3 regions of the Desulfobacter hydrogenophilus genome follow, and region 1 is predicted to be linked to each of the others. Evidence: predicted binding sites of a transcription regulator. Region 1 holds the regulator's gene; each other region holds the start of a gene.
The links. Region 1 encodes sigma-54, which starts transcription at its own class of promoters, with help from an activator protein. Its sites were predicted from a motif close to TNTGGCACANTTTCTGCTNT; they were not measured.
Positions count from the first base shown of each region.

Region 1 (4,350 bases):
ATTGCATTATGCCAAAGAAGCACATATAATACGCTCAGATTTAAGGGTTACAGTTGATGACGAAGATTCCGTAATAGAAGCTGACAGCATGGAAATCCTGCTAGAACAGAATCTGATCATCTTAAAAGGACACGTAGAAGGAAATTTTAGTGAAAATAGTCAGAATTCCAACATATTATAATATCTCTTTGGGTTTATTGCTGATACTGTTGTCTCTTTTCACACAAGTATCCTTGGCAGCCCAGGAAAACAAAACCGCTGATAAACAGCAGCCGCCGGCTGACCTGAAAATCACTTCGGATAAAATGATCGCCAGCAAAGACCAGTCCATGGTGGAATTCATGGGAAAAGTGAAAGCAGTTCGGGCAGACAGTGTGCTTTTAGCAGATTCGGTCAAGGTGTTTTTCCATACCTCAAAGACTAAAAAGGAAGGCCAGTCAAACGTTAAACGAATTCTTGCCACGGGCAATGTGGAATATACCGAAGGGGAACGCAAAGCATTCTCAGATCAGGCGGATTATGACACTGCAGATGAGATACTGGTACTCACCGGGGAACAAGCCCGTCTGCTTACGGGAAAAAGCTGGATCACCGGCAAAAAGATCACCCTGTTTAAGGTCCAGAACCGGGTGGTTGTGGAAAGTACAGAAAAAACCAAGGTTGAAGCCTTTTTTGATGCCGAAGACCAAGACGGGTCTTTATAGATGAGTCGATTGGTACTGGAAAATCTTGTGAAGACCTATGGCGGTAAAACCGTAGTGGATCAGGTCAGCTTGAGTGTGGACCAGGGCCGGGTGACCGGGCTTTTGGGCCCTAACGGTGCCGGCAAGACCACCACCTTCTATATGACCGTTGGCATGATCCGGCCGGAAAAAGGAACTGTTCATCTTGACGGGGAGGATATTACCCGAGACCCCATGTATGTGAGGGCAAGAAAGGGCATTGGTTACCTACCCCAAGAGATGTCTATATTCAAAAAACTGACCGTCAAGGAAAATATAACGGCCATTCTGGAGGTTATTGATAAAAAAGTTACGAATATCAACCAAAAAGCCGAAAACCTGATGGAAGAACTGGGGATACTGGCCTTAGCCGGTCAAAAGGCTGCCTCCTTATCCGGTGGAGAGAGACGCCGTCTGGAAATTTCAAGGGTGCTTGCAACAGATCCCTTGTTCATCCTGCTGGATGAACCCTTTGCCGGTATTGATCCTTTGGCTGTCATTGACATCCAGCAGATTATATCCCAGCTTACGAACAAAGGCATCGGAATATTAATTTCCGACCATAATGTCAGGGAAACATTAGGCGTATGCGACACAGCTTACATCATGAGCCAGGGCGTGGTTATGGAATCAGGTCCGCCGGAAAAAATTATTTCAAGCAAAATAGCCAAACGAATTTACCTGGGAGACAACTTTAGACTTTAATCATGGAACTTGGATTACAACAAAGCCTTGCATTGACTCAACAGCTGGTCATGACACCCCAGCTCCAGCAAGCCATCAAACTGCTTCAGCTATCCCGGCTTGAACTTGCCGAAATGATCCAGCAGGAAATGGAGCAAAATCCGGCGCTTGACGAAGTCTCCATTGATGAAACCTCTGACAAAGCCATCACTGCCCAGGAAACCGAAACCCGGGAAACCGAAACCGAAGCCCCTGTCAAGGAAGTTACGATTGAAGAGCGGGTGCGCTCGGATACGGATTGGGAAAACTATATTAATGAATATAACTCCACCGGTAGAATATACACGGAGTCTGAAAACAGCGAAGCCCCCAATTACGAGGCTTTCACCTCTGAGAAACAAACCCTTGAGGCGCATTTGAAGTGGCAGTTGATGCTTTCGGATCTGCCGGACACAGAGGAACGCCTTGGTCACGTCATCATTGGCAATCTGAACCGGGACGGATATTTATGCGCCGACGTGGAGGAAGTGGCCCAGGCCGCCAAGGCCGACATCCAAACCGTTGAAAAGGTGCTGGCTGTGCTCCAGACCTTTGACCCCCCCGGGGTGTGTGCCAGAAACCTGTGCGAGACGCTTTTGATTCAAGTCCGGCAACTTGGCATTGAAAACGAGATCATCACCCGGATCATTACGGATCATCTAAAAAATCTGGAAAACAGGAACAGCAAAAAAATTGCCAAGGCCCTTAAAATTTCCGTTGATGATGTACGGGCCGCAGTGAAAATTATTCAATTTCTTGAACCCAAACCCGGCAGGAAATTTACTACAGATGAACCCGCCTACATCACCCCTGACATTTACGTTTACAAAATCGGTGATGACTTCAAAATTGTTATGAACGATGACGGCCTTCCCAAATTAAGAATTTCAAGATTCTACAGGGACGCTGTGGCCACCGGCAAAAAAATCCCCAAGGAAACCAAGACCTATCTTAATGAAAAGATGCAGTCCGCCTCCTGGCTGATAAAATCCATTCATCAACGCCAGAAAACCATCTATCTGGTCATGGAAAGCATCATAAAATTTCAAAGAGAATTTTTTGAGAAGGGCATTGCCTATCTTCGGCCTTTAATTTTAAAAGATATTGCCGAAGATATTGAAATGCATGAGTCTACGATCAGCCGGGTGACCACTAACAAATATGCGTACACCCCCCAGGGACTGTTTGAGTTGAAATATTTTTTCAATAGTTCCATAGGGCGCGGTGATGGGCCTTCCATGGCATCGGCCAGTGTCAAGGAGAGAATAGTACAACTCATTGACAATGAAGATCCCAACGCACCTTTAAGTGATGATAAAATCGCCGCAATTCTGCAGGAGTCAGACATTCAGATTGCCCGGCGAACCGTGGCAAAATACAGAAAGGTGCTCAATATTCTGCCGTCCAATAAACGAAAACAACTATAGGGAGAGCTAATCTATGCAGGTTACCATCACGTTCAAGAAAATAGAAGCATCTGATTCCCTGAAATCCTATGTACACAAAAAACTTAAACGGTTTGACAAGATGCTGGATGGTCCGGCCGAGGCCAATGTAGTCTTAAGCGTTGAAAAAATAAGACATATTGCCGAACTCACCTTAACCAGCGGGACGCTTAACATCCATGCAAAGGAAGCGTCCGAAAGCATGTATGCCACCATTGATATTTTAGCGGATAAAATCAAAGGCCAAATCACAAAACACAAGGAAAAAGAAAAAAAACACATGTCAGGCAATAAGACAAGCCTGACCGATACCCGGGAGTTCAGCATAGATGAACCACTACCCAAAGACGTGGTCGATATTATTGAAGAGCCTCTTGAAACAAAACCCATGGACATTGAAGACGCGGTGATTGAACTGGAATCGGGCAAAAAATCTTTTTATGTATTTACGAATGCCCGCACAGAACAAGTCAATGTGATTTATAAACATAATAACGGAAAATTGGGACTAATCGCTCCCCAAGGATAGGATGGTCGGAACCAATGAAAATCAGTGACATTCTAAAGCTGGACGCTATTATCGCAGACCTGAAAGCCAAAAACAAATCGGAGGCTATAGAAGAACTGTCCCGGGCTGTTTCACCCGTGGCAGGGGCCGAAATCGAAGATGTTACAGCAGTCCTGCTGGAACGGGAACATTTAGGTTCCACAGGCATCGGCGGTGGAATCGCGATACCCCACGGCAAACTGGAGACGGTGAAATCTATTGCTGTGGGATTTGGGCGCAGCATCAAAGGAATCGAATTTGATTCTTTGGATAACCGACCGGTCCATCTTTTCTTTCTGCTTTTAACACCCGAACATTCCACAGGGGGGCATTTGAAAGTTCTTGCCCAGATTTCAAAGCTGCTGAAAATGGCTCAGTTTAAAGAACGACTGTTATCGGCAGGTTCAACCGAACAGATTCATCAAATCATTCTGGAGAATGACGAAGAATTTTGACAATGGAAAACCTCAAGGTTTATATCATCACCGGCATCTCAGGTTCCGGGAAGACAACTGTCGCCCAGGCATTTGAAGATGCATCCTTTTACTGCATTGACAACATGCCCATGGAACTTGTGCCAAAGGTGCTTGAACTTCCGTTAGGAGAAAGCGCCAAGGTTAAGGGTGCAGCCTTTGTGATGGATATGCGGTCAAAAACCTTTACAAATACGTTTGTTTCAGGCGTCTCTGCTTTAGAAGAAATGGGGTTTTCTCCGGTCATCATATTCCTTGAAGCGGATACCCAAACCTTGGTCAAACGGTTTAGTCAAACCCGAAGGCACCACCCTCTGGGAGATGAAAAGAACCTTTTGGACAGCATCAAGTCTGAAAAACAGGGGATGGCTGCCATCCGCAAACTGGCCCACCAGATCATTGACACTACTAATTTCAATGTGCATCAGCTTAAAGCAGAA
Region 1 covers NZ_CP036313.1:2,563,771-2,568,120, reverse strand. The annotation lists gene lptC (LPS export ABC transporter periplasmic protein LptC) at 1-181, shown strand, start outside; gene EYB58_RS11365 (LptA/OstA family protein) at 150-704, shown strand; gene lptB (LPS export ABC transporter ATP-binding protein) at 705-1,427, shown strand; gene rpoN (RNA polymerase factor sigma-54) at 1,430-2,872, shown strand; gene hpf (ribosome hibernation-promoting factor, HPF/YfiA family) at 2,886-3,419, shown strand; gene EYB58_RS11345 (PTS sugar transporter subunit IIA) at 3,434-3,892, shown strand; gene rapZ (RNase adapter RapZ) at 3,895-4,350, shown strand, end outside.

Region 2 (4,350 bases), 2.2 Mb from region 1:
CTGCCTGCCTTGAAAATCCACGGTTTCCTGGGCAAGTCCGATGGTGGCCGGGGGTTTAAACGCCACCCGGAACATAATGGGTTCCCCGTTGGAGATCCCGCCTTGGATGCCGCCGCTGAAATTGGTTGTTGTGCCAAGTCGGCCGTCTTTTTTAACAAAGGGGTCATTGTGCTCAGAACCGCGCATCTGCGCCCCGGCAAACCCTGATCCGATTTCAAACCCCTTGGTGGCCGGAATGGAAAGCATGGCATGAGCCAAAAGTGCCTCAAGTTTATCAAATATCGGTTCGCCAAGGCCCGCCGGCACATTGGTGCAGATACATGATACCACACCGCCAATGGAGTCTTTGTCTTCTTTGGCCTGCAAAACAACCGCCTCCATGGCCTTTGCCGAATCTGCATCCGGGCAGCGGATCATGCTGGCATCCACCATGGCCCGGGTAAGATTTAAGCCATCGGTTTCCGGTGCTTTGATTTGCCCCACCTGGCTGACCCAGGCTACAATATCAATACCCAGTGCGGTGTTAAGCATCTTTTCGGCAATGGCCCCGGCACAGACCCGGCCAATGGTCTCCCGGGCAGAAGAACGGCCGCCGCCGGATGAGGCCCGGATGCCATATTTTGACTGATAGGTGAAATCCGCATGGGAGGGCCGTGGGATATCTGCCATGGATTTATAATCCCCTGGGCGATGGTCCTTATTGGGCACAAACAGGCTGATGGGTGTGCCAAGGGTCAGACCAAGTTCCGTGCCGGACTGGATGGTCACCTGGTCCGATTCCTGCCTGTCTGTTGACAAGGTGCTTTGACCCGGACGCCTGCGGTCGAGTTGGTACTGAATATCGGGTTCCGTCAAATACATGCCGGGCAGGCACCCGTCCACAACGACCCCGACTCCGGGGCAATGGGATTCACCAAAGGTTGAAACACGAAACAATTTTCCAAATGAACTTGACATGAATTTTTCCTTATATGGTCGTTTTAATTTGGTTAATTTTAATAAATCATAGTACTGCAAGTTTCACACAAAATGCATTGAAAAGCCATGAAAAGCACTGGTTATCATTATATTAATGAACCTGACTATATGAATCAATATACTTTTTCACTGTCCTTCGGTCCAGCCCGGCAATGCGGGAAACAGCTTCATAGGTGCCGTGTTTTTCATATAAGCGGGTGCAATAATGGGCAAGCAGGTCCTGGGCACTGATACGGCCGTCTTGAATTTGCCGGGTTAAAGCATCGGTTTCGGACGCTGGTGTCGGCGTCTCATTTATTTCATATGCGTTGCGCAGCACCACACGCCTGACACATTGTTCCAGTTCCCGCACATTGCCCGGCCATGGATATGAAAGGGTCAGGCTGGATTCGATATATCCAAGTACACGGGAGACAATTTCCGAAGAAGGTTGTCCCACAATACGGGTCACCGTGTGTGCCAGAAGATCCGAAAGCTCTTCAGGATCCTGGGCAATCCTTTTGTGCAGGGGCGGCACCGTGATGATATCGGAACACAGGCGATAGTAAAAATCATCCCTGAATATCTTCTTTTCCCGGATTTCCCGGATGCTTCGGTTTGTGGCGGCAATGATCCTGCCGTTAAATCTATGTTTTTCATCGCTCCCCACGGGTGAATAGACTCGCTCCTGAAGCACATTGAGCAGTTTTATTTGAACATGGGTGGACAACTCGCCGATTTCATCCAGTAGAATAGATCCATTAGGGCTGCAACGGCTAAATACCCCTTTATGGTCCTTGACAGCCCCTGTAAAAGCGCCGCGCACATGGCCGAACAACTCGGATTCAATGATGGTTTCAGGAAACTGGCTGATATTGAGCGTGGTAAAGGTATTCACAAAATTATGGGTGAACTTGTTTTCCTTTTCATCAAAGGGGATATAGCCTGAGCGCCCCATGGCCAAAGCCGCGGTTCCCTTGCCCGTGCCGGTTTCACCGAACAACATGGTGGAGAAATTTTCCATACGGTTCCATAAATACTGGTCATACATAAGGATGTCATGGGTGAACACGTTCTGCCACAGATCCCGCCGCAGTTGCTGCATGCACCGACTGCGCCCTACCAGGTGCCGGAAAATAAAATAATATGCTCGACGAAACTGATACGCCAGGGCAATGAAGCGCCGGCTCTCCTCAATACCGAATCCCCAGCCGCGCAAAAGGGCCAGGGCCTCCGGCGCAAACTGCGCTTCCAGGGACTCTTCGGCATTATCAAGCTGGCGAGTGATCAGGCTGTCGATCTGTTTTCTGAACAGGTGGAAAAAGTGAAACAGCAATACAGACCGTAAAAAATACTGATTCTCTCCCGTAAAATGACTAAGATTGATTCTGCCGCGCTTTTGTATTTGCGCCAGGCGATGCCCCACGGCCTGACACGCCTTAAGCACCCTGATTTCTTTGGGGCTATCCGGTGAAACACCTGCAATTTCAGCTTCCCGTAGAACACGATCTCTGCCGAAGGGGTTGGCAGCTCCGGCGTTGTGAACGCATTTAAAAAAATCCAGTTCTTCGGGTAGAAACTCGGTTACTTCTTTCATATTTTGATCCGACGATTAAGTTGTTGTCCATTTATTGTATGGCATGGATACATTTTTTGCACAATGGTTTATAACTCAAATTTTGTTTTTAAATAAATAAAATTTATTTTTCTTATTTATTCAGTATGTTGTCATACTTATGTAGATGCGTGGCACGATCTTTGTTTGCAATTGCCGGAGTGAACTGAAAAATAACAAGGAGAAGCCCTGTGCTTAATAGAATACTGACCACCCGCCTGCCTTTGCTGGCATATCATCCCCCAAAAACATATGATCTTGATTTTTTTAAAACCATCTGGTTGGCTGGTGCCATGCCTGTTCTGGACACGGAATTTATAAGCACATCAGAACTTTCCGACCTGCTCCGGCAGCTTAAAAATCAAAATTTGCGCCACGGTATCCGTATTTATGCGGAGGATGAAGAGATATGGGACTATTTTGAACAGCATACGGCAGATCTGCCCGAATGTGTTATTGTTGCCTATCGTAACCCGGACTCACTCATCAAACGCCAAGCGGTAAATGCTGAGATTCTGATGATGGAAATTTATGACCCTGGGCTTGAAATCATTCTAAAAGAGATCAATCCCCATGGGATCATTTTAAAAGGCAGGGAAGCCGGCGGCAGAGCATCTTCCACATCAAGCTTTATGTTAAGTCAGTATTATGCACGAAAAAGTGACCTGCCATATTTTGTCCACGGTGGCGTGGGGTTTCATACGGCACCGGGATTTTTTGTCGCCGGAGCCGCCGGCCTGGTTCTGGATGCCCAGCTCTATTTAGCTGAAGATTCACCTGTTTCCGGGACGTTTAAAGATGCCCTTGGAAAAATGGAAGAGACTGACACTGTCATTCTAGACGGCGGCGTCAACACACAGCACCGGGTGTTTGCCAAACCCGGGACAAAGATCGTCCAGGATCTGATCAAAAAAATCAGTATTAAAAAAGCAGATGGAGAGAACCTGGATTTTATTAAAATTGAAATTGAACAAAATATGGCATGCCTGGGCCAGGATAATGACGCTCCCATGCAGTCCCTGTTCTATCTTGGGCAGGACGCAGTCTTTGCCAAACACTTTGCAAAGCGCGGCAGCGGTCTGACACAAATGATTCAGGCCCTGTTCACTTCTGTGGGAGATGCCCTGAACGCTGTGGAGCAATTTGATCCCTTAAAAGAACACACTTCCCTGGCAAAGGAGCACGGCACCCGTTTTCCCATCACCCAGGGTCCCATGGCCAACATCTCCGACAACAAAGAATTTGCCAAGGCGGTCTATGACAACGGCGGTCTGCCTTTCTTTGCGTTAGGCAGTCTTCCCGTGGAGATTGCAGCCGGAATCCTGCCGGAAAAATCAGATGACCTGCCCGCATTTGGTGCCGGCATGATCGGCATCAAAGCCTTTAACCCCACCCTGGATCATCACCTGGACCTGATCAAAACCAAAAAAACCCCCTTTGCACTTTTTGCCGGTGGCATTCCGTCCCAGATCAATGAATTGGAAGCCTGCGGCACCCGGGCCTATCTTCACACCCCCATGCCCGGCGTCCTGAAAAACGCATTTGAAAAAGGAACACGGCGTTTTATCCTGGAAGGCAATGAAGCCGGCGGTCATATCGGCAGCCTGTCCAGTATGGTGCTGTGGGAACTGAGCATAGAAACCCTGCTGGATCTGCCTTCGGATCAACGGTCTGATGTGAACGTCCTGTTTGCCGGGGGCATTATCAGTGCTGCCGGGTCCCATTTCATATCCGCCATGACAGCGCTTCTGGCAAAGGAAGGGCTAAACATCGGCATT
Region 2 covers NZ_CP036313.1:340,124-344,473, reverse strand. The annotation lists gene aroC (chorismate synthase) at 1-957, opposite strand, end outside; gene EYB58_RS01530 (sigma-54-dependent transcriptional regulator) at 1,070-2,554, opposite strand; gene EYB58_RS01525 (type I polyketide synthase) at 2,764-4,350, shown strand, end outside.
Region 2: EYB58_RS01525 (type I polyketide synthase) is a predicted target of sigma-54. The motif match lies at 2,703-2,722, and genes of this name have one in related genera.

Region 3 (4,350 bases), 760 kb from region 1:
AGGAAACTGTTGCCGAGACAGTAAGTGCAAAAATTACTACACTGTCCGAGTTAAAGCAGGCTGAATCTTCTTCGGCAAACACCAACCGGACTGAAAGCCGGACATCTGCACAAAAAAGTAAGGATACCGGTAATCAGGCCCAATTGACCAGAAAAGATGTTGAAGATATGGTGGAAGCCCTTGAGGACTTTGCCAATACTGTTCAGACAAGACTGAATTTTAGCATTGATGACGATACCGAGGATGTGGTTGTCAAAATTGTGGACAAAGAAACCGATGAAGTCATCAAGCAATTTCCTGCAGAAGAACTTCTTGAGCTTCGTGAAAAAATGCAGGACTTAAGCGGCCTTCTTTTCAGTACGAATGTTTGATTTTTATTTTAAAAGCAGCTGCTGGTGTGAGTAAGGACTGCCCTGGAGGATCAGCTGCATCCCTTCTTTTCTTTCATTGTTAATCACAATCGGTGCCATAAAGTTCGCCGTCATATCTTCGGGTTTGCCTTTGGGGATGGTGATGATGACAAAACAGGAGAGCTCTTCCTTTCCAAATTCCCATTTAATCGTCTTATCAAAGTCCTTAACGGACAGTGTGTACTCAGGGTAGAAACGAAGGGGGTCCATGACCACAAATGCAAGATTCGGGTCATCCACACATTGAAACAAATAAAAAGGAAAGGTTTCCTTTTTTTCAAGAACAACATATCGTTTCTGCTGCCCGAATCCGGGAATACCATCCGGCATATTGATGATTTTATCACCATCAATACTCACTTCACCGAATTGCCTTGTATTAATTTTCATCACCTTTTATTTAGACTCCTTGTCCTTAGGGACTCGGGGAAAATAAATTCCACAAATTTTGCGCCGAATTTTTGTCTGTATCCAAGGCGCGTCAAGGGGAGCATATTCAAAATATGTGCCGTTTGGCGCAACGCGGGATACGGACAAAAAGGCAAGCAACATTGAGGATTTATTTTTTTTCGAGGCCCTTGTTACCTATCAGTTTGGCTGCGTTTGCAATATCAATGTTATCTGTTCCCTGGGAGGAAAGGATATTTTCCTTTTGAATGGCGTCAAACACCTCTTGCCGCAGAATAGATATTTCCCGGGGCGCATCAATACCTATCCGAATGCTGTTTTTGCCGGTTTCAATCACCTTTACGATGATGTTATTAGCAATGACGATACTCTCACCAACTTTTCGTGTTAGAATAAGCATAGGCGTAACAAACAATCCACCAGACTGACATTAATAATTATAGCGGTTGAATTCAAAAAGGCCTTACATGCCGCCTGCATTGATTTTTAAATTCATAACTGGACGTGCTATTGTTATAATCATATGTGCCATCAGAGTCAACCTTGTTCACGTTCAATTTCTCAAAAGGGATCTATCAAGCCATGCTACACCTGGGCCATGAAAAGGCAGTTGCTCTTTTTCCCCTGGGTCACCATCCCTTTGCCGGTATACCGGGTTTGTACAACATTATTTCCAATTAAATCCATAATGTTATCCACAACGGACAGGTGCTTTTTAACCTGAGTTTGATTTGATTTTATAAAATGGGCTACGATGTCTTTTTCCTTGTCAATGGTGCGCTTGATCTGTCTTATATCGCTTTTGCGTTTATTGGTCAGCGGCAGGGCATGTACCAGATGGTTCAGGGAAAAGGAATTGGGTTCTTTATCCATTTCTTTGTCCATGCCGGGAAAATGATTTTGGCAGGTCACAAGAATATTATTTCGTAATGTTTCGATTTTCCCGACAAGATCTTTTTTGGCCCTGGTTGTCTCCCAGATCATGCCAAGGTCAATGGTTCCGATTGCCTTTTTTTCAGCCTTTAATACCAGATGCAGCTCTTGGTAGCAGGCCAGTTTTTCATTAAGCAACGTTTGGATAATATCGGCAGCCTTTTTCATATCCCTTCTCCCTGTCTTATTAATATCAAATACGATATTCAGTTTTTAAGAACGAAATCAATTCACAAAATCAGGAAATATTTTCCGGTGTTCGCTTTTGTGTAGATATAAAAAGCAACTATTATGCCATATGTGTCAACAGGCTGTTGCAGAATGTCGATTTTTGTTCAAGCTCAAGACGTATGAAATATTTAACCATATGAATATATAACATATTTTGAGGATTGAAAATTTAATACAACGTAGAGATTGGACAAGAAGTGACGTTCTGTGGCAGCCTGTCAAGCTGAGTCCTGAAGCTGCTGGTATAAGAACTCCTTGAAGCCGGTTACACGACGGCCCTGGGATAAATTTTCCGTAAGATACTGGTCATGCAGGGACTGGTAGATGTCAGACGCATTGCTTTCGGGGAAAAGGCTGTCTCCGGGCAGGGTATCGCGCATGCCCTGCATCAAGGTATCGAGCATCAACGCTTCAAACCCCTGGCAGGCTTTTTCAAGGTCTTTTTCCCGTTGGAGCTGCCGGGCCGCATTTGTGGACTCCTGGGTATCCGTAACAGGCGTCATAACGCCGGGCATTTGAATTGACATAATTTTATTCCTTTGTTTTACCGAATCATGTGAACGACGTCTGAACACAAACCCGTGTTTGGACGGCTTGTCCGAGGCGCATGCCACAAAGTGGTCCGGCTGCAACGCCGCAGATAGGTGGTTTTGCGTTCAAACGTTAAAGTATCTCAAGACTGGCCTGCAACGCTCCGGCGGCCTTTATACTTTCCAGAATACTGATCAGATCCCTGGGCTGAACGCCTAAAGAGTTCAGTCCATTAACCAGTTCTCCAATTGTGGACGTGCCGGGCAGTTCCATAATATATTCGGGATTTTGTTCTTGAATAACTACGTTCAGATCCCCATGGGCCACGGCCACATTTGAAATGGTCACTTCACTGCCGATAACCACAGTGCCGGTTTTTTCATTAATCACGACCTTGGCAATGGTATCCGGGACCACCGAGAGTCCTTCCACGTCGGCAATAAACTCCGCCACATGCTCCTGTTGCATGGACTCAGGTACATTCAGGCGGATGGCGCTTGCATCAATGATTTTTGCAATGCCTTCCCCTAAAGCGGCATTGATGGTATCTCCTACCCGCCGGGCCGTGGTGAAATCGGGCCTGAACAGGGACAGGGTTAATTTCTCTTTTCCTTCCAGATGAAAGGGGATCTCACGTTCCACAGTGGCCCCGTTGATAATCCGGGCGGTGAGAAGATGACTGCTTCGGTCGTTCATTCCGGCGGGGATCGCAAGACTTACTGCGCCCTGGGCAATGGCATAAACGTTACCGTCGACCCCTTTCAGGGGCATCATTAAAAGGGTCCCGCCTTTAAGACTTGTGGCATCTCCTAATGACGAAACCGTGATGTCAATGCGGTCCCCGATCCGGGCAAAGGGTGGAATATTTGCCGTGGCCATGACGGCTGCCACATTTTTCACCTTGATTTGGCTTTTGTCAAAATGAAGATTCATCTTTTTAAGCATATTGGTCAAGGACTGACGGGTGAACAAAATATTGTTTTTATCTCCGGTGCCGTTAAGTCCTACCACCAGGCCATATCCGGTGAGTTGATTGGAACGGACCCCCTGGATGGCGGCCATGTCCTTGATTCGTGTGGCCATGGCAGGCACCGAAAGGGAAAGTACCCACAGCACGGTTCCCATAACGATCGTTATTTTTTTAAACTGATTGTTCATGATGCCCGCTCCTTTATTCTACAACTTTACCAGGGCCAGATATTATCAATTATCCGTGTTCCCCAGCCCGGTTTCTGTTTGTCGGCAAGGGCTCCTTTGCCGTAGTATTCAATGCGCGAGTCAGCTAAAGAGGTGGACTCCACCCGGTTGTCCGAATCAATATCGTCGGGTCTCACAATACCTGAAACCATGATGTACTGAACCTCATTATCCACTTTCATGGCCCTGCGCCCGAAGATGCTCAAGTTCCCGTTGGGCATGACTTCCGTAACCCGGGCCGCAACAGAGGCCGTTACCTGACCTGACCTGTCACTTGTGGCCTCTCCTTTGGTGGAATTTTCAAAACTGGTGTCAATGAGTTTGTCACCGACAGTACCGCCAAGATGGGTCACTTTTCCAAATGCATTCAAAGTCGGCACTCCCACCGACATGCTGGTTGTCCGTCCACCCTCGGAATTTACCTCCATTTCAGATGAGGAATTCTCCACAATATCCACGATCACCGTGTCTCCAATATAAGCGGCCTTGGTGTCATCCAGCAGGAATCTGTTCTGGGCCGTCCAAAGTGAACCTTCCGCAGGCGTCGCCATGGTGTATTGGGGTTGCACGGCGGGTGCAGGCATTGCGTCCTGTGGAACAACGCTTAAGTCAGGCTCCCGGCCACCGGATATACAACCGG
Region 3 covers NZ_CP036313.1:1,805,183-1,809,532, forward strand. The annotation lists gene EYB58_RS07730 (flagellar protein FlaG) at 1-371, shown strand, start outside; gene fliW (flagellar assembly protein FliW) at 375-800, opposite strand; gene csrA (carbon storage regulator CsrA) at 970-1,218, opposite strand; gene flgN (flagellar export chaperone FlgN) at 1,404-1,919, opposite strand; gene EYB58_RS07750 (rod-binding protein) at 2,201-2,509, opposite strand; gene EYB58_RS07755 (flagellar basal body P-ring protein FlgI) at 2,646-3,671, opposite strand; gene EYB58_RS07760 (flagellar basal body L-ring protein FlgH) at 3,698-4,350, opposite strand, start outside.
Region 3: flgN (flagellar export chaperone FlgN) is a predicted target of sigma-54. The motif match lies at 2,031-2,050, and genes of this name have one in related genera.